One region of the Streptomyces sp. NPDC104814 genome, then DNA from elsewhere that is predicted to be linked to it. Evidence: riboswitches for the same ligand, from Rfam matches in the RefSeq annotation. Region 1 holds a riboswitch; the other holds the start of a gene.
What was found. A riboswitch is a leader RNA that binds a small molecule or an ion and turns the genes downstream of it on or off. The one in region 1 is predicted to bind cyclic di-AMP.
Positions count from the first base shown of each region.

Region 2: another riboswitch for cyclic di-AMP. It lies ahead of ACZ64A_RS03615 (M23 family metallopeptidase); the one in region 1 lies ahead of ACZ64A_RS32310 (M23 family metallopeptidase).

Region 1 is NZ_JBVJOL010000012.1:235,991-240,276, reverse strand. Features, by position in the region: gene ACZ64A_RS32320 (PrsW family intramembrane metalloprotease) at 1-241, shown strand, start outside; gene ACZ64A_RS32315 (aldo/keto reductase) at 264-1,208, opposite strand; gene ACZ64A_RS32310 (M23 family metallopeptidase) at 1,417-2,448, opposite strand; cyclic di-AMP (ydaO/yuaA leader) riboswitch at 2,460-2,616, opposite strand; gene ACZ64A_RS32305 (PP2C family protein-serine/threonine phosphatase) at 2,858-3,979, opposite strand.
Region 2 is NZ_JBVJOL010000001.1:865,900-870,185, forward strand. Features, by position in the region: gene ACZ64A_RS03600 (helix-turn-helix domain-containing protein) at 67-687, shown strand; gene ACZ64A_RS03605 (DUF6126 family protein) at 684-806, shown strand; gene ACZ64A_RS03610 (tyrosine-protein phosphatase) at 853-1,650, opposite strand; cyclic di-AMP (ydaO/yuaA leader) riboswitch at 2,118-2,273, shown strand; gene ACZ64A_RS03615 (M23 family metallopeptidase) at 2,279-3,187, shown strand; gene ACZ64A_RS03620 (SGNH/GDSL hydrolase family protein) at 3,436-4,221, shown strand.

The DNA of each region.
Region 1 (4,286 bases):
GCTGGCCCGCCCGGCGCTGGAGTACGCGGCCCGGGCGACCGCGCCGCCGGTGCCGGTGATGCTGCCGTGGCCCGCGCACCCGTGGCCGGCCCCCGGGGCGGCCCGGCCCCACCTGCCGTACGCCGCACCCACGGGGCACACCGCACCGACAGGGCACACCCCACCGGCGACGGGCTACGCGGGGCACTCCGGGTACGGCGTCCATCCGGCGTACCCGGCGTACAACCCCTACCGCTCCTAGCGGCCGCGCGGCGGGGCGCCGGTCAGGCCGACGCCTGCGTCAGCCGTGCCACCTCCGCCTCCGTCAGGGTCAGGTCGGCCACGCCGAGCAGCGCCGGGAGCTGGTCCGTGGTGCGCGCCGAGGCGATGGGGGCGGCGACCGTCGGCTGTGCGGCGAGCCAGGCGAGGGCGACCGTCGCGACGGGGGCGTCATGGGCCTGGGCGATCTCGTCCAGGGCGGTGAGGACCGCGCGGCCGCGCTCGGACCGCAGGTGCTGCGCGGCACCGCCCGCCCGCGGGCTGTCCACCGTCGCACCGGGACGGTACTTGCCGGTGAGGAAGCCGGAGGCCAGCGCGTAGTAGGGGACGGCGGCGAGACCGGCGCCGGCGGCGACGTCCTGGAGGCCGCCCTCGTAGGTGGCGCGCGAGACGAGGTTGTAGTGCGGCTGGAGCGCCACGTACCGGGCGAGGCCCTCGCGGTCGGAGAACTCCAGGGAGGCCCGCAGGCGCTCGGCGGAGATGTTGGAGGCGGCGATGTGCCGGACCTTGCCGGCCTTCACCAGCTCGTCCAGGGCGCCGATGATCTCCTCGACCGGCACCTCGGGCTTGTCGTAGTGGGTGTAGTAGACGTCGATGCGGTCGGTGCCCAGACGGCGCAGGGAGGCGTCGGCGGCGGCCTTGATGTTCTCGGCGTGCAGCCCCTGGTACTCGGGGTGCTGGCTGACCTTGGTGGCGATGACGACGTCGTCGCGGTTGCCGCGGGCCTTCATCCACCGGCCGATGATCGTCTCGGACTCCCCGCCCTGGTTGCCCGTGACCCAGGCGGAGTAGGAGTCGGCGGTGTCGACGAAGTTGCCGCCGGCGGCGGTGTAGGCGTCGAGGACGGCGAAGGAGGTCGTCTCGTCGGCGGTCCAGCCGAAGACGTTGCCGCCGAGGGCGAGCGGGAAGACCTCGAGGTCGGAGGTACCGAGCTTGCGAAGAGCAGTCATGCTCTGTGTCAACGACAGCGGTGGAGCGACCCATTCCGCACGGCAGCCGACAGCATGGGGACACCGGCCGGCAGTCCTGACGTCGGGGGGGTGCCGTCAGGACCGCCGGGGATCGGGGAGTCGTACCGGTGTCAGGGGTTCAGACCCGGTGTCAGGGGTCAGGATGGGGGTCGGGGGTGAGGCCCGGTGTCAGGGTTCAGACCCGGTGTCAGGGGTTGAGGCCCTTGTCCTGCAGCCACGCCATCGGGTCGATGCCGGAGGCCTGCCCGCCGGGGTGCACCTCCAGGTGCAGGTGCGGGCCGGTGACGTTGCCGGTGGCGCCCACGCGGCCGATGACGTCACCGGTGGCGACCTTCTGCCCGACGCTGACGCTGATCGAGGACTGGTGGCAGAACCACAGCTCGGTGCCGTCGTCGAGGGTCAGGATCGTGCGGTAGCCGTAGGAGCCGGCCCAGCCCGCCTCGGTGATCGTGCCGCTGTGGACGGCCTTGATCAGCGTGCCGGTGGGAGCGGCGAAGTCGAGGCCGGTGTGGTAGCCGGAGGACCACATGGAACCGGCCTGCCCGAAGCGGGAGGTGAGCGTGTACGAGGAGGTCGGCAGCGCGTACTGCTTGGCGAGCGCGGCCAGGCGCTCGGCCTCGGCCTTCTCCTTCGCCTCGGCCTCCGCCTTCTCCTTAGCGGCGGCGGCCTTGGCCGCGGCCTCCTTCTCGGCCTTGGCGGCGGCCTCGGCGGCCTGCTTGGCGACGGCGGCCTGGGCGGCGGCCTGCGCCTTGACGTCGACCTGGACCTGCTGCGACTCGGCCTGGGCCATGATCCGGTTGCGCAGCGCCTCACCGGCGTCGGAGGTGCCCTGCGCGGTGTCGGCGGAGCTGACGATGTCGCTGAGCGGGGTGGCGGAGCCCTGGGGCTTGTCGTCCTCGTGGTCGGAGATCAGCGAGCCGACCGAGGGCAGGTCGGGCATGGAGATGGAGACCGGCGGCTTGCCGGTCTGCGCGCTGGCCATGCCGCCCGCGCCGACGGCGGCGATGACACCGACGCCGAGGACGGTGGAGCTGCGGGCGAGTCCGCCGCGCTGCTTGGCGACGCGGTGCCGGCCGCGGACGGGACGGACGGACTCCTCAGTGGGGTTCCACTCCTCCCAAGGACCCTCGTCGGTGCGGTGACCGCCGTAGACCAAGGTCTCGGGGCCCTGCTGACTCGGCACGAACGGGGCTGTCGGGGCAGGCCGGTTGGACGCCACGCGGGCGTACTCCTTTCCTTCCGTCTCGCCTACCGGGTTAGCTGACGGGTTCGGAGCAGGAAGGTCTCCTACGCGCGTATACCGGCCGTCGACCGACGGCGGCTGACGCGAGATTCACCCCAAGGTGGTGGTTCCCCGGTTCCCTACGGGATTCGGCGCGTGAGCACGGAGCCGTCTCTTGTGACGGCTGGGACGACCGCGCTGCGTTATCGAACGTTAATAGACCCGGCGGCCGGATTCCAAGCCGTTCGTCTTGATCATTAACATTCTTGGCCTGGACTTTCAGGTCACGAGCGGGGCAAAAGGGGTGACTTGACCGCCCCTCAGACGTCACGTCCAAAACCTTGTTTTGGTGATGGTAAGTCAATTGTTATGCAGAGGGCGGTCGTCCGCTCACCCATCGTGACCCTCATGGCCGGCGGACGGCGAGCAGCGCCATGTCGTCCGCCATGCCGCCCCCGGAGTGCCGGCGCACATCCTTCGCGACCGCGGCGAGCAAGGCGCCGGGCGCGGTGACGACCCGTCCGGCGAGCCGTGCCTCGACCTCGTAGAAACGGCCGTGCCGGTCGCGGCTCTCGGAGAGGCCGTCGGTGTACAGCAGCAGGGTGGCGCCGCCGGGGAAGAGCACCTCCTCGGCCCGGTCCGGCCACGGGCCCAGCTCGCCCAGGCCGAGCGGCAGCGCGGGGTCCGCGGGCGCGAGCGCGCGCAGGGTGCCGTCGGCGTACAGCAGCACCGGCGGCGGATGACCGCGGTTGAGGACGCGGACGACACCGTCGGCGTGCGGGAGTTCGGCGAGGACGGCGGTGGTGAACCCCTCGAACGCGTCCAGCCCGTCGCGCCGGGCGCCCTCGCGGACCAGCGCCCGCTCCAGCCGCTGGGCTACCGCCTCCAACGTGGCCTCCTGCTCGGCGGCCTCCCGGAACGCCCCGATGACCACGGCCACGGCGGCCACCGCGCCCATGCCCTTGCCGCGCACGTCCCCGACGATCAGCCGGACGCCGTACGGGCTGTCCTGCACGGCGTACAGATCGCCGCCGATGAAGGCGTCGGCACGGGCGGCCTCGTAGCAGGCGGCGATCTGGAACCCACCGATCCGTTCGGCGGGTTCGGGCAGTACGGCGCGCTGGGCGGCCTCGGCGACCTCGCGCGCGGAGGCAAGCTGCTCGCTGCTGCGGCGCGCGAGGGCGTTGATCAGGACGGCCAGGACGGCGACCGTGGCGACCGTCACCAGCTCGGTGACGGCGTCCGTGTGCCAGACGATGCCGAGCGTCAGATGCAGCCCGAGCACGACGGCGACGGCGGCGAGCCCGGTGAGCACGGTGCCCCGGCGGCTGTAGAGCGGGGCGGCGACCAGGGGTGCGGCGGTGAAGAAGGGCACCGCGGTGAAGTCGGAGGGGGTGCAGTAGTCGTAGACCGCGCCGGCCGCGATGAGCAGCACCGGCAGGATTCGTACGAAGGCCCGCGCGAGGAAGATCCTGCGGCCCTCCTCGGGCCACGCCTCCCCACCGTCCCCGGGCCCGGGGTCCGGCACGGGGTCACCGGGCAGCCGAACGGCGGCCCGCGAGCCGGGGCCGAGGGCGGAGGCTGGGGCCGGTCCGTCGGCACCCGGGTCCGGGGCGCACCCGCGGGCCGTGGAGCCGATCCCCGCGCCGGGAACCCATCCTTCGGCCAGGGCGCCCGTCCCGGCCTCGGGCACGCGCCTGCCGGTCCGGGGGTACGGCCCGTCGTCCGTCGCGTCACCAGGCCGCACCGCTCGTCTCCCACCGTCCCTGTCCGCCGTCGTCCCGCCCGTCCAGCGTTGCCGGTGCGGGCGCGGGCGGCGAGCGGTGAGAGCCGTC
Region 2 (4,286 bases), on a different contig from region 1:
GGCGGCCGCTTTGCCTCTGAGGCAAGAGATTTGCCGCAGAGGCAAATCCGCGGCTCAATGGGAGGCATGAGCTCCTCCGAGTCCCCTGCGGAACCGGCCGGCGACCTGCCCGCGGTGGCCCCGCAGCTGCGGTCCCTGCGCCGCCGCGCCGGCCTCACCCTGGAGGCCGCCGCCCGCGAGGCCGGTCTGTCCCCGGCCCATCTGTCCCGTCTGGAGACCGGACAGCGCCAGCCATCCCTGCCGATGCTGCTCGCGCTGGCCCGTATCTACAGTACGACCGTCTCGGAGCTGCTCGGCGAGAACGTCGCCGAGCGGGACGCCGTGGTGCGCGGCGCGGACATGGAGCCGACGGCGGCCGGCGGCTGGACGTACCGGCAGGCCGGCGCGCCCGGCCGCGGTATGCAGGCCCTGCGGGTGCAGGTGCCGTACGGCGCGCAGGGGGACATCGTGCGCGTGCACCCCGGCGAGGAGTGGCTGTACGTCCTCGCCGGACGGCTCAGGCTGCGCCTCGGGGACACCACCCACCGGCTCGGCCCGGGGGACAGCGCGCACTTCGACTCGCTGACCCCGCACCGGATCGCCGCCGAGGACCCCGGCGGTCTGGAGCTCCTGTTCGTCCACACCCTGCTGCAGAGCCCCACGGCCACGCTGTGCCTGGGGCCCGCCCACCCTGGAGAGGCACGATGAGCAACTTCGAGGAGAAGTTCCCCCGGACCCTGTGGATCCGGCTCATCATCTACATCGCCGTCGGACACGTCCTGGCCGGGTTCATCTGGCTGCTGTTCGAGCTGGGCGCCAACCGATAGGTCCCCCCGCCGCCGGCGCCGCCGGCGCCGCCGCGCCGTCCCGCCGTCAGTCGAGCAGGCGTGCCCGCAGCCGCTCCCGGCCCGCGGGGGTGAGCCCGAGCCCCTGCTCCAGGTAGGCGTCGACGCCGCCCCAGGTCTCCTCGATGGTCTCCATGGCCGCCGTCAGGTACTCGGCGCGCGCGTCGAAGAGCGGGCTGAGCAGTTCCATCACCTCGGGGGTGTAGGCCGACTCCGCCGAGCCGCTGCGGCGCACCTTGTACCGGCGGTGCTTCTCGTTGGACTTCAGGTAGTCCTCGACGATGGCGTCCTTCTCCACGCCCAGGGCGAGCAGGGTGACCGCTATCGACAGCCCCGCGCGGTCCTTGCCCGCGGCGCAGTGCATCAGGGCCGGGACGCTGTCCTCGGCGAGCGCGTGCAGCACCCGGGAGTGCTCGCCGGTGCGCTCCTTGATGATCGTGCGGTAGGAGGCGATCATCCGGTTCGCGCCCTTGCCGTCGGCGAGGATGCCGCGCAGCTGGTCGAGATCGCCGTCGCGCACCATCTTCCAGAACTCGGCGCCGTCCGCCGGGTCCGACAGCGGCAGGTTGACGTTGCGCACGCCCGGCAGCTCGACGTCCGGGCCCTCCAGCTTCTGGTCGGCCGCGTTGCGGAAGTCGAAGATCGTGTGCAGCCCCAGGGAGGAGAGGTACACCGTGTCCTCGGGCGTCGCGTGGGCGAGGTGGCCGCTGCGGAACAGCACGCCGTGCCGCACCCGCCGCCCGTCGACCGTGGGCAGGCCGCCCACGTCTCGGAAGTTGCGCACTCCGGTCAGCTCGGGTTCGGTCGACGGCACCTGCTGCGTCACGAAGGGCTCCTCCCGCTCGTGCCCGCCGACACGGCTCGAATGGCCGACGGGCTGCCCTTCGACGATACGACATGGATTCCCGGGGCAACCGGTTGTCCCCGCCTCCCCGGAGACGGCACTCGAATGGGATGGATATCCGCCCACGTCACATCTGGGCCTTCTGCCCGAATTGGCGCCTTCGTTCCAACTCGCAATGAATTGAGGATCCCTGGAAGGTGGCCGCGTGAGGAGGGTCATAACCGTGACCGTCCGTCGTACGTCATGTCCACGTAATGATTGAGTATTTCCTGGTGAATTGACGAACCGACAGCAGATCCAATTCACACAGCGTGACGGCGTATTCCGGCATTGGATCACGAGAAGCGCCCGTTCACGCAACCTTTCGCTTGTCCCCGTGCGTCCTGCTCGCTTACGTTCCCCACGAAATCCGGACGGACGCCGAATCCTGCCGCCGTCCGGTGCACCGCACCCACCCACCCGACGCACGGCAGGAGCGGGGGACCCACAGGTACGACCGCCTGTTCCGGTTCCCGGAACGGCTATGGGGTGAAGCCGCGCCCAGCGCGGCCGGGCATCTCCAGCCCGAACCCGACAGCTCACCTCGCAGGCGCCGGAGAGGAAAAGCGCCATGCCCGCAAAGGGTAAGCACCGTCGTCCGAAGTCCCAGCGTTTCGCCCGTACGCTCGCCGTCGCCGGTACCGGTGGCGCCGCGCTCGCGCTGCCGCTCATGGGCGCCGCCGGTGCGCACGCGGCCACGCCGCAGACCGCCGCCCAGTCGGTGTCCGGCAAGGCCGTCCAGAGCCTGCCGTCCGAGGCGAAGAAGGCGCCGCAGTCCGGCGTGCGCGTCTACACCGTCAAGTCCGGCGACTACCTGTCGAGGATCGCGAACGAGCAGCACGTCGCCGGCGGCTGGAAGAAGCTTTACGACGACAACCGTGAGGCCGTCGGCAGCGACCCGTCGCTCATCCACCCCGGTCTGAAGCTGACCCTCGGCAAGAAGGCCGTCGCGTCGCACCACGCCGCCCCGTCGCACAAGAGCGAGGCGCCCGCGCACAAGTCCGCCGCGAAGGCCGCCGAGCCCGCGAAGGCCGAGGCCGCCAAGCCCGCCCAGCCCGCGAGCACCGCCTCCGGCTTCACCCTCCCGGTCACCGGCGCCACCATCGGCACCGCGTACCACACGCCCGGCAGCATGTGGGCCAGCGGGTACCACACGGGCGTCGACTTCGTCGTCCCGACCGGTACCACCGTCAAGGCCGTCGGCGCGGGCACCGTCGTCTCCGCCGGCTGGGGCGGCGCCTACGGCAACCAGGTCGTCGTCAAGCTGAACGACGGCTACTACGCCCAGTACGCGCACCTCTCGCAGATCTCCGTCTCGGCCGGCCAGAGCGTGACCGCGGGTCAGCAGCTCGGCCTGTCCGGCGCGACCGGCAACGTGACCGGCCCGCACCTGCACTTCGAGATCCGCACCACGCCGAACTACGGCTCCGACGTCGACCCGGTCGCCTACCTGCGCGCCCACGGCGTCACCGTCGGCTGACCCCGCGCCGCCCCGGCGGCCACCCGCCTGACACGCCACCGAGGCCGGACCCCGATCCACGGGTGTCCGGCCTTCGGTGTGCCCGGACCGGCCGGGCACATGGCCGGGGCGGTTATTCCCGACACGGCCGGACACGTGGAGTGGCTTATCTCACCGTCCGTCAACCCCTGCCTACGGTCGCGTAGGTCACATTCAAGGGTGAATCATGGACGGCTGTGGCAGACGATTCGAAGAGTGACAGCAGAGCAGTGATCGGGTCGTACGTGGCGCTGGGGGACAGCTTCACCGAAGGCGTCGGAGACCCGGGCCCCGACGGGCAGTTCGTGGGCTGGGCCGACCGTTTCGCCGTACTCCTCGCCGACCGGCGGCCCGAGGGAGACTTCACCTACACGAACCTCGCGGTGCGCGGCAAACTCCTCGACCAGATCGTGGCCGACCAGGTCCCGAGGGCCGTCGAACTCGCCCCCGACCTCGTGTCGTTCTGTGCCGGCGGCAATGACATCATCCGGCCCGGCACCGACCCCGACGAGGTCGCCGAGCGGTTCGAGAGGGCGGTCGCGCAGCTCGCCGCCGTGGCCGGCACGGTCATGGTGACGACCGGCTTCGACACCCGGGGCGTCCCGCTCCTCAAGCACCTGCGCGGCAAGATCGCCACCTACAACGGGCACGTTCGGGCCATCGCCGACCGCTACGGATGCCCGGTGCTCGACCTGTGGTCGCTGAAGTCGGTGCAGGACCGGCGGGCCTGGGACGGCGACCGGCTGCACCTGTCGCCCGAGGGGCACACGCGGGTGGCGCTGCGGGCCGGCCAGGCGCTCGGCCTGAGGATCCCGGCCGACCCCGAGCAGCCCTGGCCGCCGCTGCCGCCGCGCGGCACGCTCGAGGTCCGGCGCGACGACGTCCACTGGGCGCGCGAGTACCTGGTGCCGTGGATCGGGCGGCGGCTGCGCGGCGAGTCCTCCGGCGACCATGTGACCGCCAAGGGCACGCTGTCCCCGGACGACATCAAGATGCGGATCGCGGCCGTCGCCTGAGCCGCGCGGAGAGGGGCGGCTGCCACGGGTGCGACCGCCCCTCGCCCGCCGTCAGGCCGGGAACG